Regions from separate parts of the Virgibacillus sp. CM-4 genome, predicted to be linked through region 1. Evidence: riboswitches for the same ligand, from Rfam matches in the RefSeq annotation. Region 1 holds a riboswitch; each other region holds the start of a gene.

What was found. A riboswitch is a leader RNA that binds a small molecule or an ion and turns the genes downstream of it on or off. The one in region 1 is predicted to bind thiamine pyrophosphate.
Region 2: another riboswitch for thiamine pyrophosphate. It lies ahead of M948_RS41285 (3-oxoacyl-ACP reductase); the one in region 1 lies ahead of tenA (thiaminase II).
Region 3: another riboswitch for thiamine pyrophosphate. It lies ahead of M948_RS31680 (YkoF family thiamine/hydroxymethylpyrimidine-binding protein); the one in region 1 lies ahead of tenA (thiaminase II).
Region 4: another riboswitch for thiamine pyrophosphate. It lies ahead of M948_RS26785 (thiamine phosphate synthase); the one in region 1 lies ahead of tenA (thiaminase II).

Annotation. Positions count from the first base shown of each region.
Region 1 is NZ_AUQA01000001.1:203,980-211,690, reverse strand. Features, by position in the region: gene thiE (thiamine phosphate synthase) at 1-175, opposite strand, end outside; gene thiM (hydroxyethylthiazole kinase) at 219-989, opposite strand; gene thiD (bifunctional hydroxymethylpyrimidine kinase/phosphomethylpyrimidine kinase) at 989-1,792, opposite strand; gene tenA (thiaminase II) at 1,789-2,478, opposite strand; TPP riboswitch at 2,546-2,649, opposite strand; gene thiW (energy coupling factor transporter S component ThiW) at 2,638-3,135, opposite strand; TPP riboswitch at 3,259-3,369, opposite strand; gene M948_RS43090 (spore coat protein) at 3,638-4,030, opposite strand; gene M948_RS43085 (hypothetical protein) at 4,039-4,176, opposite strand; gene M948_RS23550 (hypothetical protein) at 4,461-4,667, opposite strand; gene M948_RS23545 (DUF2642 domain-containing protein) at 4,866-5,240, shown strand; gene M948_RS23540 (hypothetical protein) at 5,254-5,466, shown strand; gene M948_RS23535 (Gfo/Idh/MocA family protein) at 5,591-6,499, opposite strand; gene M948_RS23530 (glycosyltransferase) at 6,631-7,551, shown strand; gene M948_RS23525 (acyltransferase) at 7,577-7,711, shown strand, end outside.
Region 2 is NZ_AUQA01000008.1:74,255-81,965, forward strand. Features, by position in the region: gene M948_RS41280 (LLM class flavin-dependent oxidoreductase) at 1-405, opposite strand, end outside; gene M948_RS41285 (3-oxoacyl-ACP reductase) at 483-1,235, opposite strand; TPP riboswitch at 1,378-1,478, opposite strand; gene M948_RS44075 (hypothetical protein) at 1,757-1,915, shown strand; gene M948_RS44080 (phosphatase PAP2 family protein) at 2,087-2,338, shown strand; gene M948_RS41295 (VOC family protein) at 2,726-3,103, opposite strand; gene M948_RS41300 (GNAT family N-acetyltransferase) at 3,253-3,708, opposite strand; gene M948_RS41305 (SRPBCC family protein) at 3,989-4,411, opposite strand; gene M948_RS41310 (SRPBCC family protein) at 4,577-5,020, opposite strand; gene M948_RS41315 (ArsR/SmtB family transcription factor) at 5,148-5,510, opposite strand; gene M948_RS41320 (SRPBCC domain-containing protein) at 5,497-5,928, opposite strand; gene M948_RS41325 (hypothetical protein) at 6,144-6,614, opposite strand; gene M948_RS44085 (Ger(x)C family spore germination C-terminal domain-containing protein) at 7,043-7,192, shown strand; gene chrA (chromate efflux transporter) at 7,519-7,711, opposite strand, start outside.
Region 3 is NZ_AUQA01000003.1:93,903-101,613, reverse strand. Features, by position in the region: gene yidC (membrane protein insertase YidC) at 1-220, opposite strand, end outside; gene M948_RS43190 (hypothetical protein) at 160-540, opposite strand; TPP riboswitch at 761-865, shown strand; gene M948_RS31680 (YkoF family thiamine/hydroxymethylpyrimidine-binding protein) at 962-1,576, shown strand; gene M948_RS31675 (ECF transporter S component) at 1,569-2,150, shown strand; gene M948_RS31670 (ABC transporter ATP-binding protein) at 2,147-3,826, shown strand; gene M948_RS31665 (energy-coupling factor transporter transmembrane component T family protein) at 3,801-4,586, shown strand; gene M948_RS42815 (DUF1540 domain-containing protein) at 4,776-4,931, opposite strand; gene M948_RS31660 (CHY zinc finger protein) at 5,036-5,344, opposite strand; gene M948_RS0121800 (pentapeptide repeat-containing protein) at 5,361-6,008, opposite strand; gene M948_RS31655 (DUF4178 domain-containing protein) at 6,177-6,686, shown strand; gene M948_RS31650 (PspA/IM30 family protein) at 6,765-7,433, shown strand; gene M948_RS31645 (DUF4247 domain-containing protein) at 7,522-7,711, shown strand, end outside.
Region 4 is NZ_AUQA01000002.1:645,028-652,738, forward strand. Features, by position in the region: gene M948_RS26770 (thiazole synthase) at 1-104, opposite strand, end outside; gene thiS (sulfur carrier protein ThiS) at 108-308, opposite strand; gene thiO (glycine oxidase ThiO) at 268-1,419, opposite strand; gene M948_RS26785 (thiamine phosphate synthase) at 1,403-2,017, opposite strand; TPP riboswitch at 2,111-2,222, opposite strand; gene M948_RS26790 (BCCT family transporter) at 2,367-3,905, opposite strand; gene M948_RS26795 (APC family permease) at 4,365-5,858, shown strand; gene xsc (sulfoacetaldehyde acetyltransferase) at 6,573-7,711, opposite strand, start outside.

The sequences.
Region 1 (7,711 bases):
AGAAAGGAATTTGGTATTGTTTGCATATATCCCGTAATTGTTTGCCTAATAAATATCTTTGAAATCCCTGTAATGCGCCGTTTCCTTTTTCCCGATATTGAAATGCGGTTATTCCAGCATTCGCTGCTTGTTTAAGGATTTCCTTAGGGTCGCCATTACAGTTTTGGCTTCCCATAATAAAATATTTTCTTAATGCTTGTCTTACTTCCAATTCCTGATTAGCTCCTTTCCAATTGCTCTGATTTCAAAGATAGTGCATCAATAAATGCTGGCAGGAAGCTTCCTGGACCGTAGACATATGATTGTGCTGCAGCATGTTCTGCTGCTAGTCCATAGAATTGTACAGCAGTAAGTGCTTGTTCTTCAATGGAATAATTTGTTGTTAAACAAGCTGTTAGAATGGAGCCTAATAAGCAGCCTGCACCAGTAATTTTTTCTAACCAGGCATGACCTGTTGTATTATGAATCATCTTTTCATTACTACAAATGACGTCTGTTTTTCCTGTAATAATAGCAGTTGTTTGGTACAATTTGGCTACTTTAGCTGCAATTTCTTCAACATTTCCATCACCAACAGATTCCACACCTTTTGTTTCCCATGGGATATCAACAAGTTGTGCCATTTCTCCAGCATTTCCCTTAATTGCTGTAAATGAAACAGCCTGTAATAATTGACGAACTCCGTCTTGCCTAAACGAAGTAGCCCCAACTCCGACTGGGTCTAGCACAACAGGTATCCCTTTCTTATTGGCCGCTTTACCAGCGAGCTTCATTGCTTCCAGCTCCGTTAATGACGTTGTTCCAATATTGATCAATACTCCATCAGCCGCCGCTGCCATCTCTTCAACTTCTTCCTTTGCTTTTGCCATAACTGGGGCTCCCCCAAAAGCCAGCAACCCGTTAGCTGAAAAGTTCATGACAACTTCATTTGTGAGGTTATGGATTAGTGGAGTAGTTGCTCTAACCTCTTGAATGATCGAATCCTTCATTATTTCACCCTTTCTTCTCTTATAGCCCAGTGATTGGTAGGACCGTTACCTGTTCCTAATGGAAAGGAATGCTTTATTGCTTCGGTCACATAGTGCTTTGCCATTTGAACAGCTTCGATTAAATGAAGCCCATTGCTTAAGTTTGCAGTAATTGCTGCTGAATAAGTACAACCAGTTCCATGGGTGTTCTTCGTATCAAATCGGTCCGCAGCAAATGTATGAAGTTGTGATCCATCATACAAAAAGTCAATTGCTTTCCCCTGTAAATGGCCCCCTTTGATAAGAGCTGCTTTTGGTCCATACGTATGGACAATTGATATGGCTGCTTCTTTCATATCCGCTAGGCTATTGATGGAATTTCCTATAATAAATTCCGCTTCGGGAATATTTGGGGTAACCAACGTTGCTATTGGTAATAATTGTTCTTTAAGAAACCCCCTTGCCTCTTCATCAATCAGAGGATCACCGCTTGTTGCTACCATAACAGGATCAATTACGTAAGGTGCATTTGTTTTTGGTATTGCATCAGCAATTACTTCCATCATATCTCGGTTAGCAATCATTCCTGTTTTTATCGCATGAACTGGCATATCGGTTAATACAGATTGTAATTGATCATGTAACATCCCTGTTGGTAAGTGATGGATGTTTTGGACTCCAGTTGTGTTTTGAGCAACCACAGAAGTAATGACAGACATCCCATAAACCTTCAATTCTTGAAATGTCTTAAGGTCTGCCTGTATTCCTGCACCTCCACTAGGATCCGTTCCCGCGATAGTTAGTACACTTGGAGGTATACTCATTGATTGGTCACCTTCTTTTCTCCCGGCCATTCTTCACAGGTGTAAGCCATCTCCCAGAATTTAAGTTCCAACTGGCAGCTTTTTCGAAAAGCTTCGCTAATTAGATCTTGTTCTGATTTTGATGCATTGGCTGCTAATATATCGAGCCGGCTTCTCATTTCAGTTGTTGTTTTCTCTACCTCATCACTTGCATAAAAGCTAATCCAGTCATAAAATGGATGATCTCTTGTTGGGTGGAATTGCTTCATCAATTCTTTCCCTATTTCTAAATACGTCCATGGGCATGGAAGTAGTGCTCCGAGTATTTCACCGGATGTCCCCATTTGGGCATGGTACATCATATGTTTTATATAATGGTCTGCTGTTGGTGGAAGAGGGTGTCCTTGTAAATCTTCATACTTAACCCCAATATGATCACAAAAATTTCGGTGGGGGTGGATTTCATCATTTAATACAAAGTTTATTTGGTCAAAGAAATAGGCAATATCTTCTCGCTTTTTAGACTTTGCTAAGGCTATCCCATAAATTTGCATAAATGCATTCAAATATTCGAAATCCGCTTTAATATAATGAGCAAGGGCTTTATCGGGGATCGTTCCATTTCCGACGCCTTGAACAAATGGATGTTCAAAAATGAGCGCAAAGATATCATTATTTTCTTGTCTTAAATGATCTGTGAAACACATCATTTAGCCTCCTTTATTATGGGACGCTACTAGAGGAATTAAAGTAGATAAATAGAGGAGTGTTATGTTAATTTCCTCACTACTTTCCTGCGCTGGTATTAGCCAGATCAGGTTCAAAGGGACAAAGGAAGCGTTCCTTATCTCAGCAACATGGCGCCCCTAGTAGTTTCCTTGTAAACGAATAATATGTTCTTGTTTTACTTTTAATAAGATGATCCAACCAATAAATGCTCCAGATATACTGCTTGCCAAGAAGGATGGCATAAAAAATAGTGCACCTGTACCACTATTCATAAATAGTTTGGCGAAAGGGACAGCAAAGAGAGAACCGATGATTCCTGTGCCGATAATTTCTCCAAAGACAGCAGCTATTTTTTTACCTACCCAACGATAAAGCATTCCTGCTAGGAAAGCACCAATCATCGCACCAGGGAATGCTAACAGTGTACCTAGACCGATCATGTTTCGTAATAAACCGATTATGAAAGCAATCACTACAGCTGGGCCAGGTCCTAATGTAATGGCAGCTATGACATTTACAGCATGCTGCACAGGGTAAGCCTTAGCAATTCCAGCAGGAAACCAAAGAAATTGGGCTCCTAACGTACCAATCGCTATAAATACAGCCATGTATGTTAGTAAATAGGTTTTTCTCATGGATTCATAAATGAGCTCCTTCTTGTTATATATTTAAGCTTAGTAAATGTTCTCTGTTTGTTTTTACGACTATGAAAAAGCCAGATCCTTTGGGGACCTGGCTTCGGTTTATGAAATAGAAAGACGCTATGCCTACTACTTCCCTCCGCTGGTATTAACCAGATCAGGTCTGTAAGAGTCAGAAGCTCAACTGCTTCCTCTCAGCCCACGCCATGGGCACCCCTAGTAGTCTACGAATATTTAGTTATGTTTCACTTCACTAAGCTTTATTATTAGCATAACAAATCAAATCATGTTTGTCATTCATAAACCGAATGAGCAATTAATAAAACTACGAACCATAAAAGCTAGTTTAAGCAAACGATTGATTAAACTTATACTTTATAACCCTTATATACGTACGGATATCTAAAGGTTTTTAAGTAAATGAAAAGGCCATTTCGCACAAGAAAATGGCCTTTTCGTTTATGATTATTTAATAGGTTATTTTGTAGGTTGAAAATTATAGAATATCTAATCTAACAACTAGTGCAATCAAGATTTGAAGCAACACTTGAACGTTGATCGCGATATCTGTATCGGAAGTAGATACTTCTACGCCACGAGAATTTTCAATAAATACTTGCTGTTTATTCACTTGGCTGGATTTTAGTTTAGCAAATAGGTCTTGTGTTACGTCGTCTGCTTGATTTCCATCTGCAATAGAGATACTAATTACAATAGCAATGGCAACCTGTAGCGCTACCTGTACATTAAGTGCAGCTTGAATGTCAGATGATGTCACATTTACATCACAAGAATCTTTGATAATAATGGATTCAATAGATTGTTGAACATTCTTCAATTCACCGCTTGCTTCTTGATCTACGGTAGAATCATCAAATGGATGGCACATCGATGTGTCTAAGGCTCTCCATTTTCTATCTTCTCCTCGGGAATCATTACAAGAATTATGACATGAATCATGACATGAATCATTGCAAGAATCATAACTTGGACGTACATTACTACAGCTGTCACAAACATTTTCATGACGACCACGTCTTCTCCTATCTATTGTTCTGCCGCAATCTTCACAGCAAGACTTCTCAAACGCTTTTGATCTTGACATAGTATTATTTCCTCCTTCTTCTCGTTTAGAATATCTTATGTCTCAAAATTGAAATAGGAAGGGTGATTGTACCAAGATAAACTACCTATTTATTGGAGAAATAATTGTTTTTTAAAAGACAAAAGGAAATCCCGGTAATTTTTGTTGGTTTACCGGGATTTAGATTTAACTTTGAATATAGGGGGTTTTAAAAATTGATCTATTTGTCTATTATTTATTTTGTTTCATCTTCCTCATTATTACTTTTCATTACGCCATCCACATCTTTCCTTAGCTTGCTAACCATATCTCTAAGTGTTTCTTTATCTGTTTCACTTACTTTCGTTTTATCTAACGTAACACCGTGCTTTTTTAATGTTGCATCTAAAAGAAAATCGACAATATGGCTTGAAGCATTATTATTTTGATTGTTTTTACTCAATTCTTCCACCTCCAGCAAAGCTTTTTATATAGTATATTCTCACAAGATGTAATCGTGCTAAGATACTAGTCTATTTATGGGTTATATGAATCTATAGGATAAAGGTGGAATTATCGCTCCATGAAATAAATGCCCTTACTAATGGCTATTGTGGTACATATATTGAATAGAAATATATTATAGAAAGGATGAATATCATTGGCACTAACAAATGGACAGCGTAGTCTACTAGAGCTGCTAAATCAATTGTCCCAGAACCTAGCTAATAGCAGTGGCATAAATTCAGATGTATCTCTAAATTTACCAGGAATTGGTGTAGATGTTGGGCTTGACCTAGGTGGTACCGGCAGTACTGGAGACACAGGAGATAATGGGGGTACACCTGACACGCCTACTACAATCCGAGATGTACTTTTAGGTTTAGTTAATGAACAAGTAGAACTAACCACTCCTTTTGGAATGGTAACAGGGACATTGCTAGCAGTAAGAGATGATTATGTTGTTGTAATTGAGAATACCGGGTCACAAGCACTTGTCCGAATCGATAAGATTGAATTTGTCAGTGAACTATAAAGGAGGATTATAAATGTTTGAAGATGCATTTGCAGCTGAACTTGCAACGCAATTGGGTTCTACTGTTGAGGTAGCTACAGATAACAACTTAATAGAAGGAATTCTTTCAACAGTGACTGCGGAATTGGTATTAGTAATTGATGTAAGCAGCGGATACGGTGATAATGTGAAAATCTATATATCGTTAGACGCAATTAACTTCGTTCGTTTCCCTGTAGCAGCTTAAATAAAATAAAAAATACCCTGATATAAAGTTCAGGGTATTTTTTATATTGTTTTTTCATAAGTTTATTCCAAAAGTCATACGATGAAATGATAAGCGTACACTTCCAAGTGTACGCTGACAATACTTAATTCAACTTACTTATTGCATTACCGATTTGGTTGGTAAGCTGAAGTGCTTTTATCCCATCTTCGCCCGAGACTTTTGGTTGATCGTTGTTTTGGATGCAACGTATAAAATCCATTAACTGTAAGTGGAGCGGTTCGATCTCATCATCAATCACAGTTATGCTTGTTATGCCTGATCGTACGATTTTTAATTGCTTTTGAATGATGTCGACATCAAATAGAGCGTCTTCGGTTAAAATCTGGATAGACCTTATTTTTCTTTTCGATTTAAAGCTGGCGGTTAATTGTACAATAATGTCTTTAACAGATGTAGCAATAACAACCGCGTGTTTTGGGGTGTTTTCAATGATTTTACCAAAAGCATGAAAGTCGTCAATGGTATCTTGAAGAATAGCTTGTAGGATATAAAGGTCATGGATCATTAAATCAGCTACTACATCTACATTTTTAATACGGTGATGATATGGATTCATTCGATGAAATTCCATTCCAATGATCTTTTCATCTGTTAATTCCTTTATCAGTAATTGAATTATTGGATTAAATAGTTCAATATGACCGACTTGAAGCTTTATTCCCGCCTTTTTCGCTTTTTTGACCAAATCGTTTGCCTGAACAACCGTACTAGTTATTGGTTTTTCCATTAGGATGTGCACGTTGTGCTTAATACAGGTTAAGCCAATTGGGTAATGGTATTCAGTTGGTACAGCTATACTTATTGCATCAACTTGTTGGAGAAGGTTATCCATCGATTGAAATTGTCTCACATTATATTTGTTCGCCATATCATTTGCCCTTTGTTCATCTTTATCAAAAATACCAACTAGTTGGCAGTGTTCATGCATGGATAAATATGTTCGAATATGATTTTCTCCCATCTTTCCTGTGCCAATTACACCAACTCTCATAATAAATCTCCTCACTCTGATGACTCCTTGTTCTATATCGTATGCATGAGCTTGTAAGCGAGATAGACTGACATAACACAAATAAATAAAATTGGCCTTTGACCTGTTCAATTAAGAAGGGAGGTGGCAATATGATTCGTCTATTATTAATCGCTGAAGACACTTCACAGATGATTAATAGAAATTACTTCTACTTAGAGCAGGAACTATCTCGTCTTGTTCACGTCATGCTGTGGAGAAAATCAGGACATATTGATTATATCCTGAAACAACTTGATGTGCGTCCGGATTTTATATTGATTCTCAATGATATCGATCGGCAAATGAAGCCAATAATAAAGGGGCTTGCACATGTGGATATCCCTACTGGACTATTTATAAATGATGTTCATCGTTTTGTAAGTCTTCGAAGGAATTATATACAGAAAAACAACATTGATTATTTGTTTCCAGTCGTTCGTGATAAATGTTTGGAGGTATATCCGGAATTTCAAAATAAAATGGAATGGTTTCCACATTTCGTTAATATAGAATTATGTAAGGACTACAGATTAAAAAAAGATATCAATTTATTAATGATTGGGGCGGTAAATGAGCTTTATCCATTAAGACAACGTATTATCAATACCTATCAAGGAAGGGCAGATTTCGTGTATCATCCACATCCAGGGTACCATCATTTTAATGAGGAAGAACAACAAGAGAAGATGATTGGTAAGAATTATGCCAAGGAAATAAACAGATCAAAGATACTTTTTACTTGTCCATCAAAACTTCATTATCCTGTAATCAAATATTTTGAGGCTCTTGCTTGTAAAACATTGCTACTGGCTCCTACGTTTAATGAGCTAGAGGATATTGGATTTATACCAGGGATTCATTTTGTACCAATAGATGAGCATGATTTTGAGCAAAAAGCGGCATATTTCTTAAGTCATCAAACGGAACGTGAACAAATTGCCGAACAGGGGTACCGATTTGTACGTAAGCATCATAGCGTTCAACAAAGAACAAACCAATTAATTGAAAAAATTAAATGTATACTACAATAATAGTATAACTTGAGGAGGTTTTTGTTTGGCTTCTATTCCAGAGAGCTCGCAGTTTGGAAATAATGTTGTTATAGAAAATAACGTTAGCATTGGTGAGCACGTTGTTATCGGCCATAATTCGATTATTTTAGAAGGTACAACCATCGGTGATCATGTCCAT
Region 2 (7,711 bases), on a different contig from region 1:
TAAATCAGTCATGGACGTAACGAGATTCCAACCAACACGTCCTTTTGTAATATGATCTAAACTTAATAATTGTCGTGAAGCTGTGAAAGGATTAGAAAAAGTACTTGAAATTGTTGAAACTAATCCCACATGATTTGTCACTTGAGAAATAGCGGTTAAATTGACTACTGGATCAAACCAAAATGCTGGCATATCACTAGAATCTTTACCTTGAAATGATTGATTATCAGCAAAGAATACTGCATCAAAATAACCTTTTTCCGCTAACTGTGCTAATGTTTGATAATAAGAAATGTCTCCAATACGTTCAACGCTTGAGTCAGGCATTAACCAAGCAGCTTGATGGTGTCCACAACCATACAGCAAAACACCTAAGTGTAGTTGTTTTTCTTTCGTTTCTGTCATTTTTTACACCTCAAGATAATTATTAATTGTCTTGTATACTTCTTTTTTTGAAAGATTATCTATGGTAATTTAAGCTATTAGTTCATTGTCAAACCGCCATCTACTGTGAAATTTTGACCTGTAATACCGTTCGCTTTTTCCGATGATAAATAAGCGACCATATCGGCTACATCTTGAGGTGTGGTCACCTTCTTCAATGGCGTTGTTTGAGCAATTAAATCGAATACTTCTGGTGTTGTAACACCACTGGCGTTAGTCGTTTTTAATAATCCACCTGAAACTACATTCGCTTTTATACCATATAATCCTAATTCAGAAGCGATATTACGTGTGAAACCTATTAATCCAGCTTTAGCTGTTGTATATTCATGGTAGGGTACAACAGGATTTTGATATAAATTAGTACCTATACCTATAATACTTCCATTTTGTCGTTCAATAAATTGAGGTATGACACTTTGAACTACATTAAATGCTGCTTTTAAAGTACCATCTAGTTGTTTTTGATAATCATCCCAAGTGAGTTCTGTGAAGGGTTTCTGTTTGTTTGGATCAAATTTAAAGTCTACTAATGCATTGTTGACTACAACATCGATTTGACCAAAATATTCCGTTGCTTTTTTTATCAATTTATCTACTTCTTCACGATTTGTTACATCAGCCCGAATTGCAATAGCATTCTCCTTTCCAATCTTAGAAACGAGCTTCTCAGCAGCATCTTTGCTTTGATAGTAATTGATAACCACTTGAAATCCCTGTTGTGCTAATGTCTTTGCAATAGTTGCCCCTAAACCTCTACTACTACCTGTTACTAACACTGTTCTAGTCATCATAACAACCCCTATATTTTTAATTTTGATGAAATTTATAATAAATTATAATAGAACAAAAAATACGCACCCTTCCATCAGGAAAGTTGCGTAAAACAATTAACTACATATTAAAATAAGGCACAATTCGCTCTTTAAGTATGTATTAGAGTTTACACTTTCCTACGCTAGTTTCAGCTAGTTCAGGTTCAAAGGGTTTGAGGTAATACTCATCTCAGTTAAATAACACCCCTAGTGCATATAATTAATTTATATTAAATGTTATAGTTTTAAAAAATTTATGTCAAGGATATATGGTTAGTTAAAGTATTTCTATAACTTTGTTATTCTAAAATGGTGAATCTGTACATATAACATAAATTTCTCCTCCAAACCCCCCTCCTCCAACGGAGAGGACTTTTTATTATAATATAGTATATAATTGCCTTACAAAAGTGAAAGCGAAATATAAAAAATTCCAATTTATTACATTATAGAATACATATATACTTTTCTTCAGTTAAGATAAGGAGGAAAAGTATTTGAGTATAAGTGAAATGAATATTGACTTGTTTAGAATGGTGAATAATCTAGGTAAGGATCTCACGTATCTTAATCCTACTATAGTGTTCGTTGCTGAATATATGGTATTTTTATTAGCCCTAGGTCATAGCTTTTTGGTTTACAAGAAGCAAAAATAATCGAATGATGATTATTTGCGGTTACTTATTAGCCGAAATAATCGGAAAAATTTCCGGAATAATATATTCAAATGATCCACCTTTTGAGGAATTATCTCATGTGAATCATCTAATAGATCACGAAATAGATAATTCTTTTCCAAGTGACCACACTATATTATTCTTTTCATTTTGTATAACTTTCTTCTTAAAAAGAGATCGAGAATATTTTGGATTATAATAGCGATATTCGTAGGACTTTCACGTATTTGGGCTGGTGTTCATTATCCAGCTGATGTCATTGTTGGAGCAGCTATAAGTATTTTAGTCGCAGTCTTTGTTTACAAAGTGGTACCTAAGTTAAATGTTGTGCGTAAGCTAATAGCTATTTATGAAAAAGGTGAACAAACAGTCCTGAATAAAAGTAGATCAAAAGAAAATTGATTTTGATATTGAAACTACAAAACAAATTCATACTACAGTTGCAGTTCGAAAAAAGATTCAGTAATGTTTGGAAACCTTATGAAAAATGCCCTCAAAATAAGGTCAAAAAGGGTCATGAGACAAACTCATGACCTATAAACCCTTATTTTTTAAGGAGTCCTGGGTGATTATGGCATCATGCCACCCATCTTTGAGGGGGTATTTTATCAAATATATGATAGCAAAAATGGCATTTATTAATATAAAGAATGTTTTCTTACCGAAATTAAATTTTTTATTAGCCTTTATTTCAATTCCGTATACTATGTTTCTCAAGGTGCTTTCTAGCGCCCGTTGATTGAATAGTCTTCTTCTTCTATTAGCTAGTATTGTTTATGTAAACATACATCATTTAGAAGTAATTCTTAAAAAGTACCCATCTGGATCAGTAATCTTAAACCCTCTCATATCCCAGAGGTATTTTTCCACATCAACTTCAATTGGGTAGTTACTATCAAGACATCGCTGATACACTTTTTCCAATTCATCTACAACAATAATTAATTCAAAACCATTTCCTTTAACGTCACTTTTAGCTTTACTGTTAAAAAAATGAACATCCTCTAGGATTGATTCGGAAGCAATTAACAATGAAAAGCAATCGTAGTTGAAACGACCTGAACGTTCATTTCTGCCGTAGAGTTCTAGTCCAATAATATCTTGATAGAATTTTAAGGATCGCTCAATATCCTTTACATACAACTCAACTCTAAAAAGTACACTCATACCTCATCACCGCTCCCTAACGCTACTCAAGAATCTGCCCCTTTGATTCAATATTGGCGCTTATTAAGTATAAATGTCCGATTCTGGAATATCCTATTTATTAAATTTGAAAGGGAGAACCAAAAAAACGACTCCCCCCTTATTTAACTTCACTCGTTTATATATTTGGTAACAGCAATTTCTTTTCCAAATTGGTCACCATTATCAATAAATCCCAAATTGGCATATAAGTGGTTAGCTTCCTGATTTTCTGGATGATAACCAACAACAATTTTTTCTGCATCTGGCAACTTACTCATCTCTGAAATCATTAACTTTGTTGCAGCTTTCCCTATACCCTTACCTTGAAAATTCTCATCAACCATTATTCTAAATATCCAATAACCATCAAGTTCCTCTTTTTCAGTGTTATACATTAGGAAACCCACTACTTTATCTTCAAAATAAATTGCAAAAGGTTTTAATGACGGTTCTAACTTTGATTGGGCAATTGATATAGCATTTGACTCTATATACTCCGCTTGTTTCTCTGGTAATTTCAAATCACAGCATTCATACCAGTTTCCTTCGTTCAATTCTTCAATTTTCACATTACCTGTAAGTATACATTTTCCCCTTTCAAATTTCGGGGAAACGCTAAGCCAAATTTGTTAGTTAGGCGTTGTCCCCTTTAAGTTCTTATTGAAAAAAGCTTTTTTGTTTGCCATAATGAACGCCTCCCTTAACAAGTATTGTCTAAAATTACAATGTGGAACTTTTTAGATTTTTAACTATACCATATTCTATTCCATAATATGGCCCTTATGTACAATACGAGCGCCGATCTTTATTACAGAAAAGTGCCCAATTGATGAATATTGAATAATTTACCTAACTAAAATTTTTTCAACTTAATACTTTGTCCATTGCTTCAAGCATTACGGTCCATGCTTTCTTTGTTTGAGGTATATACTCTGCCCATTCAGGATCTACCTCATGAGTTAAAGTTACCTCTGAGCCATTTTCTGAAGGGTTAATCTCAACAGTTACATGATCTGCATCAGGTAGGTCGTCCACTGTAGCCCATGTAAATTTAATGCGTTTAGGGTGCTCCAATTCCAAATAGTGCCCTATATGCTGAATATCTTCACTCTCACGGCGGTCAACAAAAATGAAATAGCCACCAACTTTAGGATTATTTTCACATTTTACCATATTGCCATTCGGGAACATCCATTGTCTTACTTTTTCTGGATTAACCCATGCATCAAAGACCTTATCTGGTGTTGCATGAAAGTGATAGGCAACAACTGCTTGTGCATTAGCCAAAATAATCAACTCCTATGATGAATAATATTTTAAAACCTTAAAGTCAAATGCTTTCATCTAAGGAAATACATCCGTTTACTTTGAAGATCGTTAAATTATTTTATTATCCTTTCAAACATGATAGAAGCGTCTGTATAAATGATATCAGGAAATTACGTAATTCGGTTATTTAAGTATTGATGCTCTTAAATTAGTAACACCATTTTCTAAATAACCCTTTAAGCAAGTTAGTGTATAGACCCACCCTCCTTTTTGCCCAATCATTTTGTTTACTATTTGGGGGTCATCTTCAATAAACCCTGATTCGATTACTTCAATTATTGTACTCGTATTATCCAACTCTTTCAGTGTAATCGTAACTTCCCTCACATCATCATCTTCATACCCCCACAAAAACACGACTTTCCTATTTTTCTCGACTTCTAAAACATTGATTGTTCCTTCTGCTTCGAATTCATCATATTTCAGTGTAACCGTTTTACCTTGTTCCCATCTTTCAGAACTTGAGGAAAACCAAAATCTTCCTATTTCACCTGGGTCTACGAAGGCTTCAAACACGTCAGTGGCAGGACTAAGTATTTTAAATTCCGTAGTTACTTGAGTATCCATAATGTATCATCACCTTTTATTAAATTATTGTATATTTAATACTATCTTTAAAATTTATCTTCCTTACATCGGAATAATGAAGAGGTATGTTGACTTTGTGGATTCCACCGGGGATGGGGGAGTATTATCACGTCAACTCAGAGTTATCTTTTTCTTCTGCTATACGTTTAATCCATTCCAATCGTTTATCCCACTCCGCTGCTATTTTTTCCATCCACTCCGCTGCCCTCGATAGTTGATTTGGACACACATTATATCTAACTTCCCGCCCAACACGGTTGGAGGAAACTAGTCCCGCATCATCCATAACCGTTAGGTGTTTTACAACTGCCTGTCGAGATACAGTTACCTTAGTCGCCAATGTTGTTGCTGTTGCTTGCCCCATAAACGCAATGTGATCAAGCAACTGACGACGAGTTGGATCTGCTAAGGCAATCAGAACATTTCCGAAATTTTCATTTTCTGTAGACAACATTTTACTGTTCAGCACGCTTTCGCAATACTTCCAATTGGTACTTCCAGCCCCGGACATTCTCTTTAAAGAATTTACCTTTTTCTTCGTCAGACACAGTAAGGCTGGAGAACCCACTTTCAACTACACTTAGCCAAGTGCCCCCATTCTTTCCTTTCAACATAAACTCAACAAGAGTAGAGTTACCTTCTTTTGGTTCTTCACCGGGAAATGAACTTGCCCATCGACATGCTAGGTAATTCGGTGGATCAACTTTTTCTATTAATACCGGGATTTTTCCATACTTTGTTTCTGCCACCACACGTGATCCATCAACCTGTACCTTGTCGGGACCCGGTGCATCGCCCACCCACCATGCTGGTTGGCTTACCAACTTCCATACCGTTTGAATAGATGCCTTAATAAAAATTTCTCGTTCAATACGATCATTATTCATTACTACCTCATCCTCCTTACTTCAACATGTGCAACTTCATAGTAGCACATGTTATTCTTATGTGCAACCAATTAATTGCGCAAAATCAAGAATAAAAACCTATGCTTAAATACAACCTTGAAGTTAAGAAGGATTATAACGTGCAATAGTATAAGAACATCAGAAACAGATTAGTTTCCAATATATTGTGTAACTTAAAATTCCTATTTTTTCTGTTAAATGGCCCTATTCATGCAAAAAGGCGCAAAGCCTTTATTCTGGAAATGCCCCGTTAGTTGAGGAGTTGATGTACAACATGAATCATATTTTTTAATATTACTGTTGCCTTTCCTGTAACTGAACAGTAAATGGTTTGACTCATAGGACTTAGCAACCTGCTCAAAGGTTTGTTGTATATCTTTTTTTGTGGCCTTTCCTTTATTTTCAGTTTCCGAAATTACCACAATATACTTTATCCTTTTTTCATAGTCTTGACTCATGATTAAACCAGTCGAGCTATAGCCTTTAGATTCCAATTTTTCAGTAACCTTTTCTACAAATTCAGATTGAGTTATATCTACACTTTTAACTTCTGTAGAGTCATTTCCATTTACTTGACTCTGCGGCTTCCCATTATTATTCATAAAGGTGAATATGACTACAAGAATCAAACTAACTGTCAGAACTCCAAGAAGAATTCTTTTCATTCAAACACCTCATTTCAATCGGATAGTTAGTATATATAGTAAGTCCAAGAGTTTTTATTGAGAAGTAGAAGAGAGCACGGTGGTTAATTACGGTATAGGCAGGGTTAAACCTATAATGAAAATAAGCGCTAACCTTATTAAAGAAAAGCGCCCGTTAACGGAGGAAATATGATTTATTTCTTCCCAAAACTTTTAATAAGCCTTATAAGCCAATGTAATACTATCCAAGGAAGTATAAATTTTGTCGCCCATTCTATTAAATTTGGAACTACATATGATATGTTGACTCCTATAAAATCGAGAACAAACCAAAGTAACAATATAAAGTGCTATATCAATGACTATGTATATAATTGGGATTTTAGCAATCTGTTTAGATCGTTTAATCGTTTCTCGAAAAGCTGCTAACACAATTAATACAATAGTTATTGGGGATTAATAACATTCTTTATCAAAGGCACTACGACTTTTGGAATGAGATAAAAGATGATTGGCTCAGAGGGGGAAATTCCTTTTCACAAATTATCATAAATGTATCTACAAATGCGGAAGTTGAATCTGTTGGTTCGGTACGTTAAGATAAAGCAAATGACGGTGAATAAGTGTATTTTGGTTACTATAAAGATTTCCCTTTCAAACAAAATATATGTTGTTTAAATGCATAGTTCTGCGCAGTAGTTTTTATTAAACATAAGCCTCAAAGTACTTTAATTCGCATGATTTATAACATCAGTTTGTTACTCTAAATCTCTTGTTGGATAGAGGTATTTTCCTGTTCTTTTAGTAAAAGAGCATCGATTTGATTTAAAATTCGATGCTCAACTTCTGTTATATATACATGTTTGCACCTTAAAACTGAACTACCTATAATGGATCCCTGCAACTAGTAATAAAAGATGCAATATTACGAAATAAACTGTATAACGTACCCTCCAATAACACCTAAAAGAACAACTAACCAGGCTGGTATCTTCCAAATATTTAACAAGCCAAACAAAATAACAGCTAAAGCAAAGTCTGCGGTACTAAAAATAGAACTGCTTATCACGGGATCATAAAATGCAGCTAACAAAATACCTACCACACTAGCATTTACT
Region 3 (7,711 bases), on a different contig from region 1:
ATAAAGGCATTAAGAGCAAACGAATAAGCACCGTTATTAAAATAATGGATAGACCATAATCCCCTCCAAATAACACAGCTACATATTTCATGAGCCCGGAGAATGGATTGTCAAAATGAAATAATCCACTATCTGCTTGGCACCCCGTTAAAAAAAAGATTAGAATGATACCGACAATGGCATATTTTTTAAGAAAAGTGAGTATAAATTGACCTTGCATTGTTTTCCTCCTCGTTGTAATAAATCTTTAAAAAACGAGAAGGACTGCTGGTCTGTATCATCGTCTGGTGAAGCGATACGCTTCGTCTTTTTAACTAACCATTGCAAGATTTCTGCACATTCTCCTAGCAGTTCCTGCATTGGCAATAATCTTACCCGCTGATTATGATATTCCCTCGTTAATACATTGTTATTTTCCATTATACTTCTAGCATCGATAGCTAGAAATTGATATGTCGTGACAATCGTCAATAATAGACTTAAATACAGTGATAGCGGAGATACATCATTAAAAAGTTCATTTAACAACTCAATCGTCATTTATACTCACCTCCTTTTCTTGCTTAAATCTTTCTTAATTATAACACAGCTTAAACCTATTCCTAAGCCTAATACCTGATTACCATGATTCAACATGACCTGAAAAATTTTCCTGGATTTTTTTAATTAGTTAAAAGACAAGATAAAATCTAACATATTTACAAATGATTCGAATTCAACTATTCTAATAGATGGACATATAAAAACTGCATATCTATTTTTATTGCACTAGGGGAGCTATTTTAAGATGGCTGAGAGGAAAATGATCTGACCCTTAGAACCCGATCTAGATAATACTAGCGTGGGGAAGTGCAGTCGTTCAATAAAATGGAAAAGGCATTGCCTTATCATATTATTTATGAAGACTGCATTCCCAAGAATGCAGTTTTTTTGTGTATGTATCGATAAGGAGGAGATTACGTTGAACAACCAACCGATCACATGTAGCACAAGTAGGATTGCAGGCTGTACATTTGCTATTTATCCAATGACGGATCAATTCGTAGATGTTATTACAGCTTCATTAAAGGAAGTTGATACATCGAAGGTTTGGATGAAAACGACAGATGTAGAAACCTGTGTCCGAGGGAGAATATCTCATGTTTTTGATGTAACGAAGGCGCTCTTTCTACATGCGGCAAACACTGGTCGTCATGTAGTTTTCAGTGGCACCTATTCCATCGGCTGTCCTGGAGATTCTGATGGAGATGTTTATTTATCAGAGGATGATGAGCGGTTAAATACCAAATTACTAAAACGAATGAGCCAGGAAGTAGCTGGAAAGTTTTCATTGTATCCGCTAGGAGGCGGAAATTATATGAATATGATTTATAACCAAATCGAAGAAATGAAATTACATGGTATTGATGTTTCTTCTATTCACTATGCAACACGACTAGATGGCGATGGTGAAAAGGTTTTTGATGGCCTTGAACGCGTATTTACCAACATGGAAAATTTAAAATCTTCACATACTGTTATGACAACCACGATTTCTGCCAACAGCCCTTCAAAGAAGGAGAAAATAAATGAATAACTGGAAGTTGAAAGAAATCATTGTGATGTCCGTACTTGCCGTCGTGTTCGGAATTGTTTATTTAGCATTTTTACCAGTTGGAAAACTCCTCGTATCCTTGCTAGGACCAATTGGTTACGATTTTATATTTGGAATCTGGTTTATCGTATCTATCATTGCTGCCTATATCATTCGCAAACCAGGAGCAGCGTTTTTATCAGAGACGATTGCTGCTACCGTCGAAATGTTGCTAGGAAACGCGATGGGCCCGATTATTATTATTACAGGAATGATTCAAGGGTTAGGAGCAGAGGCTGCCTTTGCTGCCACTCGATACAAGCGTTATTCCTTATGGGTCCTTATGCTGGCTGGTATTGGCGCCGCTATCTTTAGTTTTGTATGGGGTTACTTTAGATCCGGTTTTACCGCTCTTTCCACCCCTTATATTGTAAGTATGCTGGTCATCAGAATGATTAGTGGTGCCATTATTGCTGGCTTAATTGGGAAAACCATCAGCGATTCCCTTGCCAAAACGGGCGTACTTTCCAGTTTTGCTTTAGGAAAACAAATAAGAAAGGAACGTTCCGTATCATGATTAATGTTTCCGAACTTTCTCTTTGGTTTGATGGAAATGATGAAAAAGCAATTATCCAAACGCTAAGTTTCCAATTAAATAAAGGGGAAGCAATGCTATTACTAGGCCCAAGTGGAAGTGGCAAGAGTACACTGACACGTTGTTTAAATGGGATATACCCTCGAGAATTGGAAGGTATGCTCAAAGGCGATATCCATATATACGATCACTCCATTCGAGAGGCTCATCCTGGTACAATAAGTAAACAAGTAGGAGTCGTATTTCAGGACCCCGAAACGCAGTTCTGTATGTTAACGGTGGAAGATGAGATTGCTTTTGGACTAGAAAATATTCGCACACCTTCCAACGAAATAGAAGCAAAGATCGATGAGGCATTAGAATTGGTTCAATTAAGCTCGTATAAGCATGCTTCAATAAATACACTTTCTGGTGGACAAAAGCAAAAGTTAGCACTCGCTTGCGTACTTGCACTACAACCAAATTATCTTGTTCTCGATGAACCAACTGCTAATTTAGATCCAAAATCAACAAAGGAATTTATTCAAACAATAAGACATGTATGCAAAGAACAGCAGATCGGGCTTATCGTTATTGAACATCAACTGGAAGGCTGGATTACTTTTATCAACCGTGCATTTATCTTGTCCAAAACAGGCAAAGGTATCTATGATGGTCCTCTCGTTAAACTTATTGAAACAAATAGAGAAATGCTTCAGCAGCAAGGGATTAGGCTACCTAAAATAACTGATCTTGTACTTACAGCTACCAGACAAAACAAGGCAAGTTATAAGAAGATACCATTGTCAAACGAGGATGTGTTATCATCGGTCACTATGGATGCCAGCTTCTTAGAAAGAAACCGTGTAGAGATAGCAAAGCCACAGAAAAAGAACGTTATTCTCTCTGCATCGGATGTGAATCTTTATAAAAACCAGCAGCGAATTCTAAACCAATTAACTGTCCGTCTATACGATCAATCCTTTGTAGCAATCGTCGGACCGAATGGAAGCGGAAAAACAAGCATGACGCGTTTATTAAGTGGAATAGACCAACCTTCCAATGGTGATATTCGCTTATATCAACGTCCCCTTAATGAATGGCAGGAGAAAGATGTACGAAAACAAATTGGATACGTTTTTCAAAATCCTGAACATCAATTTATCACAGATACGGTTTATAACGAGATTGCCTTTAGTTTACGACTAGGCGGTGAGCATCGAGAAAGCGTGATTCAGGAACAAGTTCAGAACACGCTATCACATTGTGAATTACAGGGTTCGGGGCATCTGCATCCCTATTCATTAAGTCAAGGACAAAAACGAAGACTGAGTGTAGCAACAATGATTGTGGATGATCAACAGGTCCTTTTCTTAGATGAACCGACATTTGGACAAGATGCTGCCTCCACTGCGAAAATAATGGATCTGTTGGAGCAAAGACATAGACAAGGCACTACGATTATCATGGTTACACATGATATGGATCTGGTTGATAAGTACGCTGATCGTGTGCTTGTTTTAGAAAAAGGGGAAATTGTAGCTGATCAATCGCCTGATCAATTATGGAAACAAGAAAAGTCAGTAATTAAACGATGGCATTTAGATTATCCCAATCGAATTCAATTGAAACAACAAATGGAGGAGGATCGCCATGTGTTCGTTTCTAAATCAACTTAACCCCAGTTTGAAAGCAATTACAGTTGTTCTCTTAGTTTGTTTACTGACGTTTGTATTCGACCCTTTTACACCATTAATTTACTGCATGTTCACCGTAATGGTTACCATTATATGTGGAAAAGTAGCATGGAAATGGTACACGCTTTATTTCTCGGTTATTTTTTTATTATCCTTTGGCATGCTTTGGACAACCATTGCGTTTGCAGATCAACCAACGAATCCGGGTGTCACGATGCACATTCTATTTTGGGATTTACCAAAAGAAGATGTAACAGTAGCAGCCGCATTAACATTACGAATGCTCGCCTTTGCTTCTTTATCATTTATGTTTATTTTTACAACAAACATGGTTGATTTTATTTTGAGTGTCATGCAGCAGTTCAAGCTTCCACCTAAACTTGCTTATGGCGTATTAGCAGGGTACCGTTTTCTACCATTAATAAAAGAAGAATTAATTCAAATCCGATCAGCGCATCGTATTAGAGGAATCCATCGTGCTAATGGCATCAAAGGTTCCATTCAACAATATAAACGATTTGCTATCCCCTTGCTGGCCGGGGCTATACGAAAAGCGGAACGTACCGCAATAGCGATGGAGTCAAAAGGATTTAACGGGGATCGAGATCGTACGTTTTATCGTCAATTTACATTGAAATGGAAGGATTGGGGTTTTTTAGGCATGATGCTAATCGTATTTCTAATTACCGTACTCTTTTCCATGAAGTTAGGATATTTCAGTTGGTACAAGGGACAGTTCTAGGGGAGAAAAGGATATTCGTTTTAAATTCTTCTGCATTTGGCCGCTCAATAAGCGATTGTTTGGCTTCATTGTAGGGAGAAATCACCTTAGAAAAAATTAATGTATAAACATGAATGAAATTGATTATTATTATCAATAATAATCATATTAAAAGGGATAACCTACCAAGGTTATCCCCCCAAACAAATTTTAAGATTCTGGAACAAAGGTTTTACAGTCGGTTTCTTTACTGGTGGACGCCTGCTTACCTTTATGACTGACTACATAAATGGCATCTGCATTACATTTATTCCCATTGCTCCAATACACACAGTTATTCACTTCACAAAGTACATCTTTAGCCAACGTATCACACCTCCTTAATGTATTAGGATTAACAATTAGGAGGTGATTGATACTTTAGTCTCTGTATATTCTTTCGATGCAACATACTGCGGCTTACATCCTTTTCATTCAAAGTATAAGTGATGATGCAGCTTACATCCTTCGTTAAACATAGATCCACAACAAGTACATTTATCCATTTGTAGATATTGGCGAATCGTAAATTCCGTTTTACATACACCACAGAGGATTACCTTGTTATCAAATTCCTCTTTTTTCCAAACACTTATTTTATGACCTTCTGCTTGGTGGCATTGGTAACAGGGATAATACTTTCCACAACATTTGAACTTGATTGCAATGATATCCTTTGTTGAATGATAATGTACACATCTCGTTTCTTGATCAACTACTTGTCCATAAATAGGTATCACCTGTTCATCACCTCTACTATTCGTCGTATTTTACTTGTACGCCAAATAATTCAATAAATGAAACAGCCTGTTCAGCTGATATGATTGCTCCCCTTAACTCTTCTCCAGTTAGATGAATGGTACGAAACTGGCAATTACTTAGATCAATCGAAGCTAATGAGGAACCTGTGAATGTAACATCTTGAATGACAGAATAGCCAAACTGAACATTGTCAAATTGAACTTCCATAAAATTAGCGCCCTTTAACAAGCATTGGCGAAAAGCCATATCTCGTAATAGCGTTTGATTAAATAAACAATAGGGGGCTTCGCATTCGATGAACTGCACATCTTGGAAGTTTGCTTGATCAAAATCCGCACCTGCTAATTTACAATTATGAAATGCAACACGATTAAAATATGCATCTTGAAAATCAACGTTTGATAGGTCACATCCATCAAAAATCACATCCGTCCATCTAGAAAAGGAGAGTTGTGATTGAGATAACGTTACTTTCTTCAAGTAGACTTCTTCAAAACGAACATGCTCCCCCACTAATGGCCCCTTTATCTTTTCAATCCGCGACAGCTCAATTAGATCATGATAAGAAAGATGCGTTAGCTCGATTTCCTCCAAATTCTCAGGTAGTTCCGGCTCGTGAATGGCTCTTTGTTTTCTTTTCATACATTCCCTCCTCTCCATTCTACTTATTACTTAAATTGTACATGAAATTCTTCTGTCACGGAATGTTCATACAAAAGTCCTTAATGATTTTTATAAAAACTGAAACTTATACATTTTTCATTCGTATTAGTATAATGAAGTTAAGAATAGATAAGTTGAGGTGAATAGATGAGCATACTGGGAAAATTATTTGGTAAGAAAAAAGAATCAAGCAACGCGATTGAAGAGCGAAATATGTTTAATCTTGAAATGGATGATATTGTAACTTTTGATCTAGAAGATTACAAAGTGGTAGGTAAAATCAATTATAATGATCATGGTTTTAAATGGCACGCATATCAGCTGCAAGGTACGCATAAAACATTATGGTTGAGTGTTGAGATGGATGATGAACTGAACCTTGGAATGTATGAGAAAATCAAATTACCTCTTCAAGAACCTATCCCCAAACAATTAGAATACAATGGTACAACATATTATTTAGACGAATCTGGTACTGCTAATGTATCAGGTGTTGGGCGAAGCGAAAATCTGTCTGGAACCACGTGTAACTACTTTGATTACATGGATGATGAAGAAGAAAAATTCCTATCAGTTGAAAAATGGGGATCCGAACTAGAAGTTAGTACTGGTTATACCATTGAAGAATTTGAATTAAAAATTATCGCGAGTAAATAATTTCCTAAGCTAAACATTCACAAATTTCATCATTAAGTTACTTACATTTTAAATAAAATTATTGGAGGAATGAACAAGATGTTTAAATTTTTTAAACGAATGAAAACCGTGGTCGAATCCGAATTGAATTCTGCCCTTGATAAAGCAGAGGATCCTGTAAAAATGCTCGATCAATTCATGCGTGATATGGAAGAAGATATCCGTGAAGCCGAATCCGCTGTAGCAAAGCAAATTGCCAATGAAAAAATGATGCTCCGTAAATACGAAGATGCTAAAAAAATGGTTGAAAAACGGGATGAGCAGGCGATTAAAGCGATTGAAGCTGGAAATGATGATTTAGCAAAACGTGCGTTAGAGGATAAAAAAGCACATCAACAATCTGCTGATTCTCTAAAAGAATCGTATGATCGCGCGAAGCAAGACTCTACTTCTCTACGTACGAAATTGGATGAGATGAAAGCTGAATATCAAGAAATGAAGCTGAAAAAAGACTCCTTAAAAGCAAGAGCAGAATCTGCCAAAACGAGAACCAAAATGAATCGCACATTATCTGGTATTGGCAGTGATGAATCCAAACAAGGTTTCGAGCGTATGGAAGAAAAGGTACTAAAATTTGAAGCTGAGGCAGAAACAAGCGAAGATTTACGTCAGTCAAACCGTAGCTTAGACGACGAATTTGAAGCATTAGAAAAAAATGATGTAAATGATGAGCTTGCAGCATTAAAGAAAAAACTAGGGAAAGAATAACTGGTTTTAACATCAGACATCAGAGGAAAGGAAAGGTCCCCCCTCTGATGTCTGAAAAATTGATTCCATAAAAGAAGAAGGTGAAACCATGAAAAAATCACTTTTCTTTGTGCTGGTTTCTTTTACGCTTGTCCTATCAGCTTGTGGTGGTAGTATGAATCAAGCAGCAGGCTCAACCGCGTTTAACGATGGAATTGCTGAATTTATAAATGATACTTATACCTTTCATGATGTGGTTAGCAGTCAAGAAGACTCCTCTGACATCTCAGAAATCTACA
Region 4 (7,711 bases), on a different contig from region 1:
GTTTCGGATACTTGCACCGCCTTTTTTTGGCTTTGAAATGTCGGATACTTTCCAGTACCTAGCATCAGTCGAGAATGGAATGATTTTTCTCCAATCATTAACATGACTTATCCCCCTCCTACAAAATGAACGATTTCTATAACATCGCCATCGGTTAATGTTGTTTGGTTATATACGACTTTATTGATAATTTGTTGATTCTGTTCAACTACCACAAGCTTCTCTTGAATGTTAAAACGATTTAATAGATCACCGATCGTTGAATCCTTAACTACCTCCATTTGCCGTCCGTTCACGTGTATTTGCATATCTTACCCTCCCTTTCCTAAAACGTGCTGGTGTGAAAAGACGTTCGATCGAAGCTGGCACATAACGGTTTAAGACCATATCACTGACAAGTTTCCCTGTAGCTGGAGCAAGAAGAATACCATTCCGGTAATGACCGGTGGCAAAATACAAATTAGAAACATCGGGATGCTCCTCAATGATTGGTCTGCCATCTTTGGTACCTGGACGCACGCCAGTCCAACAGCTATGCAATTCTTCCTGCTGAAGGGATGGGAACAACCTAAATAGGCGATTCATTAACTCAAAAATGCCTCCTGTTGACGTATAGCTACTGCTATCGTAGTGATAACTAGTTGCTCCAATAATGTAGCGTCCATCTCGTTTTGGCACCAAATACAAATTGTGAAAAAATAATGTCTGCTCAATAGAGGGATCGCTTGGCTTGATGGCAAAACATTCTCCTTTTGTCGGGATCATCGGATTCTTTAAACCTGTTGCTTCAAACCACTTCCCACTATTCGCACCAGCCGCAACAACCACATGATCCGCTGAGATACCACCGTTCTCGAATTGGATATGAAAAACATCACGGACACGATCTATATTCGCAACGCGACAATTCTCGATTACTTGGCTGCCCATTCCTAAAGACGCCTGTTTAAAAGCTTCACATACAGCCAAAGGTTCCACATTCCCATCTTGCTGCATGTACAATCCTCCTACAGCATGCGTTAATGCTGATGTTCGTTGCCTAATCCCTCCCCCATCCAACCATTCCAAGCCTTCAAATGCCTTTTGTTTTGCTTGCAGTCTTTGCTTCTGTTCTTCATTCGTAGCTATCTCGAGCATACCGTTGGTGGAAAGCTGGATATCAATCCCTGATAACGAAAATAGTTCGTCGCTTAGAGATGCATACATATTTCTACTTGCTTGGCAAAATTGATAATACGTACCTTGCTGATCATTTTCTGTATGCACCCCAAGCATGCCCGCAGAAGCTTGTGTAGTTTTTCTTCCAATTCTATTTTGTTCAATTACCGTCGTTGCAACCCCACTTCTACTTAAATAGTAAGCAACGGATTGCCCAATAACGCCTCCACCTATAATCACTACATCAACGTGTTCCTTCATATCCGTTCACCTCCTTTCGAAATGACTTTACTGCTTCTAATGGATCAGTATGGCTGAAGATACCTGACATCACAGCAACCCCACCTGCCTTTGCTTGATATATATCATTTACCTTCCCGGTTGTAATTCCACCAATTGCATATACGGGAATATTCAATGCTTTCGCGACTGTCGCTAATTGTTTTACTCCCCTTGGCTTTACTCCCTTTTTGCTCGCTGTTGAAAAGACATGCCCATACAAAACATAAGCAGCGCCTACCTGCTCTGCCCTCTTGGCTACTTCAAGGGAGTGCGTCGATACACCAATTTGTAAACAAGGGTATTTTTTTTGGAGGCAGTCTACCTCTGGCAATCTATTTTCCGGAAGATGAAGCGTTGGTACAGCTGTCTCCTTAGGTAGAATCTGGTGGACATGAATAATTAGTTTTTCTGCTGGAAGACCTTGTGCAAGTAGTCGTTGAACGAACAAAGAATAGCCACTCTTGGTCATCTGTTTTTCTCTTAACATGATAGCGTCAACATATGGACTAATGCCCATTATTACCTGGAAAAGACGCGCTTCCTTCTGTGAACCACTCGTCACCGCAATTAATTTCATAACTCCCTTCTCCTTTTCATTAAAAAATGCCACTTTTCCAGCAAAGGAAAAGTGGCATGAATCGTTCAGCATATTCAATAATATCGTCGATACACACTAGTCATGTCACTTTCCTCCGCTGGTTCTTACCCCAGTTCAGGTTCAAAGGGTCTCCATGTCTCACATGTATCTCAGCCATTACGTAAAGGCACCCCTAGTGAAGCGTAATTTAATTATTTAATAGACATTTGTCTATAAAATACATGATTTTGGACTATTCGTCTACCAAAAACGACCAATTTTCTATTCTTCTTTCTGTTCTTTTATAAAAAAAGGAGCTGACTTAAAAACCAGCTCCTTCAAATCTGTGCTATTTGGTATAGCGTTGTTTCTCATCAATCTTTTGTTCTTTCGCAAGTTCACGACTTGCACGCGGAGCTGTCCAGAATGTGGTTAACATGAGTAAGGATACTGGCACAGCCGTAACGACGATAAAGGATTGCAACGATCCAACACTATCCTCACCAATAGTGATGAGTACAGTTGCGACAAGTCCCATAAGAATCGCCCAAAATACACGTAAGAATTTAGATGGATCTCCGTTGCCTGTGATCGCCATCGAAATAGTTAATGACATTGAATCGGTAGTTGTTAGAACAAATACAATCGTTGCCACTAAAAAGAAGAAACCGATAATTGTACCAAGCGGTAACTGTTCGGCGATAGCAATCATTGCTGCTGGAGGTCCAGCACTATTTAAGGCTTCAGAAACGGCACCAGGGTTATTCATTTCAGCAAAAATCCCTGTTCCACCAACGACAGTAAACCAGAATGTTGTTACTACAGGAGCAATTACCGCAACAGCAGTCACAAGCTCACGAATTGTACGTCCACGTGAAATACGACTAACAAACATGGCCATCATTGGACCATAGCCGATGAACCAGGCAAAGAAAAAGACGGTCCATAAGCCAAGCCAAGCTCCGTCTCCACGGAACGTATTCAAGGTTAGAAAGTCTTGAACATATAATCCAAATGATTGCACATACGAATCAAAAATGAATAGTGCTGGTCCTAGGATAAGGACGGCCACCATTAAACAAACTGCCAGTATAATATTATAGCTGCTTAATATTTGAATTCCTTTATGAATCCCTGTCGCAGCAGAAATCCCAGCTGCTAGAACAATGACGATAACAATAAGACATTGCACAGCTAAATTATTTGGTACACCGAACAATGCACTTAATCCGTAACCTGCTTGTAATCCAAGGAATCCAATTGGACCAATCGTACCAGCTGCCACTGACACAATCGAAAAGGCATCAACAAACGTACCAAGTGCACTTTTTCTCATAATTTTATCCCCAAATATCGGATAAAGCAACGATCTCGGCTTTAATGGTGCGTTCCGATGATAATGGGAGTACATGAGTACAATCGTACCTAATGTTCCTAAAATTGCCCATGAGACAAATCCCCAATCGACAAAACTTGCTGCAAGTGCAGGTACTACTGCTTCAGCAGTGCCAGCTTCAATTCCTGAGAAATGTGGCGGTACGGTTAAAAAGTGACTTAACGGCTCAGCAGCAGCCCAGAAGACACCACCCGCCGCTAGCAGCGTACACATGATAATCGAGATCCACTTGAACGTTCCGATCTCTGGCTTTTCTAATTTTCCTAATCGAATCTTCCCAAATTTGGAATAGCCTAGTATTAATGCAATAACTAAAGTCCCAACCATCAGAACTTGATAGATGGAGCCGAAATAGGTTACCGACCAGTTAAACATCGTATTAACTGTATTTGTAACCATTTCCTGGTTTATTAATGCAAGAATCACAAAGGCAAGTAGCGCCCCTCCACTTAGAAAAAGAACTGGCTTATCTATGGTTTGATCTTGCTTCATTCTATTCTTCAACAATCTGCTCCTCTCAATTCCATACAAAAAAATCTCACATAACCATCTACTGACTTTTCTTATGTTTACCTTTTTCGTCAGTTGTATGTGAGATTTAATAAGCATTTTAAATTAACATACAGCGTTTAAGGATACATTTTTTCTAAAAACCTGTCAAGTCAAGTGAATAAGAACTGCGTTCATAAGCGTCAAATAGGACTGACCAGGTGGGCATGTAAACGTCAGAACTCTTCTGTTTTGAGCAGTCTTTTCTCTTGAGTTGGAGCAGTGCTCTCTCCAGTTGGGGCTGGTCTCTCCTTTATATCTATAATTTTTAAACATTAACCTTATTATTTTTTGTAATGATTAAATTTTCAGAATATAATTGTATTCAGCTTTTTTGCATGCTTTAATAATACTAATACCCACTTAAGTTAAGCGCTTACAAAATTCGGGAGGAGAATAATGATGACCGAGCGTAAACAATTGAACAAAACATTAAAACCACATTGGGTGTGGGCAATTGCTTTTGGATCTGCTATTGGTTGGGGGGCATTTGTCTTGCCAGTAGATTGGATGTCATTGGCAGGACCATTAGGAGTTATTCTTGGATTTATAATTGGAGCAGTTTTAATGATTATTATAGGAGTTAGCTATGGTTTCTTAGTTGAAAAGCTACCGGTATCCGGAGGTGAATTTGCTTATGCTTATTACGGTTTAGGTAGGTATCACGCATTTTTATGCGGCTGGTTTTTAACACTAGGGTATATGTCTATTGTTGCCTTAAATGCCTCTGCACTCGCACTTTTAGGGAAATTTGTATTACCGTCTATTATTGAGCAGGGCTATATGTACAGTATTGCTGAGTGGGAGGTATATACTGGAGAGGTTATTCTTGCTTGTCTTGCTTTGATTGTCTTTGCATTTCTTAACATACGTGGTGCAAGTCTATCAGGCTTTTCTCAATTTATCTTTTGCATAGCATTAATAGGTGGTGTTATCGTTTTAGTAATATCTATGGTGCTTCACCCTTCAAGTTCTTTCTCATATCTGCAGCCTCTCTTTAAACCTGAAATAGGTGCATTATCATCAATTCTTGCGATTGTTGCAATAGCTCCCTGGGCGTATATTGGCTTCGATAACATACCACAAGCAGCCGAGGAATTTGATTTTCCTCCTAAGAAATCCTTTAAGATTATAGTTATTGCATTAATTTGTGCTAGTATAACTTATTCATTAACTATTATTGCTTCCGGTGTCGGCCAGTCTTGGACTAGCGCTGTAGAAGCTGGTTCTGCTTGGGGGACAGGTGCTATCATTGAAAATACTTATGGTGCAGTCGGGGTTATCTTATTATCCTTTGCGCTCATGATGGGAGTATTTACCGGATTAAATGGATTTTACATGTCAACAAGCCGCCTATTATTTGCGATGGGAAGAGCCAAAGTGCTACCGAGCGCTTTTGGAAGATTGCATCCGAAACATAATACACCACACATAGGTATCCTATTTACACTTGTCATTACCTTACTTGCCCCATTCTTTGGCCGAGAAGCTTTATTATGGGTCGTTGACATGTCAGCATTAGGAGTGACAATCGCCTACTTCTACGCCTGTTTCGTAGCATATCGACTTTTTAAATGGTCTGATAGAACCTCTCTGCATAACAGTACAAAAAAGTCAATCGTTTCACCTGGCAGAAAGCTCTGTTCACTACTAGGCATCCTCTGCGCAGCTGGATTTTTCTTATTACTCGTTATTCCAGGATCTCCTGGATTTTTGGATAAACCATCTTGGATCGCCCTATTTGTATGGGTGGGAATAGGAGCTATCTTTTTCCTCATAAGATTTAAAAGCTATCGAGCAATCCCTAAAGCGGAAATGGATTACTTGATTCTAGGAGAATATAACGAGAAGGAAGCCAATTCCAATGTAGCCTCTATGGAAGAGCATATTAAGTAACGAATGTTAGTAGATACGATTGTGTGATCATTAAGAAAATAAATGTGTCTTAATAAGCTCCTGGCTCTAGACAGGAACTAGATCTCAGGTACCTATAAAGAAGGTTGCTAAATCGAACGTCCTGGATCACCTCACGTCTGACCTATGCCCTTGAAAAGGAAACCACCCTTTTCAAGGGTGACGTAATACGAATGCACTTCAAGAGATACCCTCGTATGAAGCATCACCATCCCCACACGCTTAAGCTAGCCGTAGCTAATAATTCAAGTATTAAAACCGAAAGAACAAGCGCGCAAGCTCCCTGAACAGAGATGTACGGACTGCGACCTGCCAAGCAGGTTGGGGCGGTATTGCCACGCAAAGTGGCGAAATTAGCCGATCATTCTACCGTAGGAGATAATGGAATCATGCCCCTTCATAGGGGTATGCCGATGACTTAGCCCAAAGCACGGTTTTAGTCGGACATCATGCAACCGAATTGATGATGACTTTCGCTACGGGCATAAGTGTGATGAAGCCTCTTTCTTCACTTCGTTCAAAAATCGGCAAGTCTTCTTTATCGTAGGACACGACGGGAAATCTCCTAGTTTTTGGCGCTAAGAGCTAAACAGAGCTTTCTCATCAGAAGCGTTTTATCCAACCAAAATTTTATACTTCCTTAACTTGTAAAAAAATCACCGTGCCAAACTTTGGCACGGTGATTCTTGATTTCGTTTACTTCCCCCACACTCCATAATCCAGGTGTTTGTATTTATCCAATAAGCGTGTAGGCATTTTCAATGCATCCTTCCGAAATGGCAGTGCCAGTTGTGTTCCATCTACATAAATGTTAAGTACTGCCGGCTTTCTTTTCTGTAATACGTCTTTAATTACTGGTGCCATATCTTCTGGCTTTTCGATGGTATAGCCAAGAGCCCCCATTGACCTTGCAACTTCTGCGAAATCAGGAGCTTCTATATTGGAACCAATAAAGCGATTATCATAATAGTCTACTTGGTTCTTCTTCTCAGCTGCCCATGATTTATTATTAAAAACACAAGCAATTACAGGAATATTTTGTTCAACAGCTGTACTTACCTCGTGCAAGCTCATCCCCCAAGCGCCATCACCAATAATCGCCGCTACTGGTGAATCTGGTTCAGCAAGCTGTGCACCTAATGCAGCTGGATAAGCGAAACCAGTATTACCAAATGTTAATGCGGCAATATGTCGCCTTGTCTGGTTGAATTTCAAATATGCATTTGCTGTTGAGGACACATTTCCAATGTCTGTTGATATAATCGTATTATCAGGTAAGGCTTTCGTTAGTTCTAACAGAGCACGTCTTGGATTAATCGGTTCCCCATCTTTCATGGCAAGGTCAACCAATTCCTGCTCCCATTCCCCTTTTAATTTGCTTATTTCCTCTAAACGACCAAGGTCTTTGTTGCCATGTGGTACTGTTTCTTTTAGCTGATTATATAATTCATCTGCTGTAGACTTTGCATCCCCAATTATTCCAACCTCTACGGGATGGGTTCTTGCAATATTTCTCGGGTTAATATCTATTTGAATGATTTTCGCTTCTTTTGGAAAATAATCAATATCATAACATGGGAGCGTTCCAAATACGGACAAGCGTGTGCCAATGGCTAATACAACATCCGCTTTCTTTAACGTATGCATTGCTGCTTTCGATCCCATGTAGCCGATTGAGCCGACAGCAAGTGGATGATCTGCTGGAAAAGCATCATTATGCATATACGAAACAGCTGTCGGAATGGTTAAATGCTCGGCAATCTTACTAATAGTATCCACCCCATCAGCATCTACAGCTCCACGCCCTGAAATAATAACCGGATACTTCGCAGTTT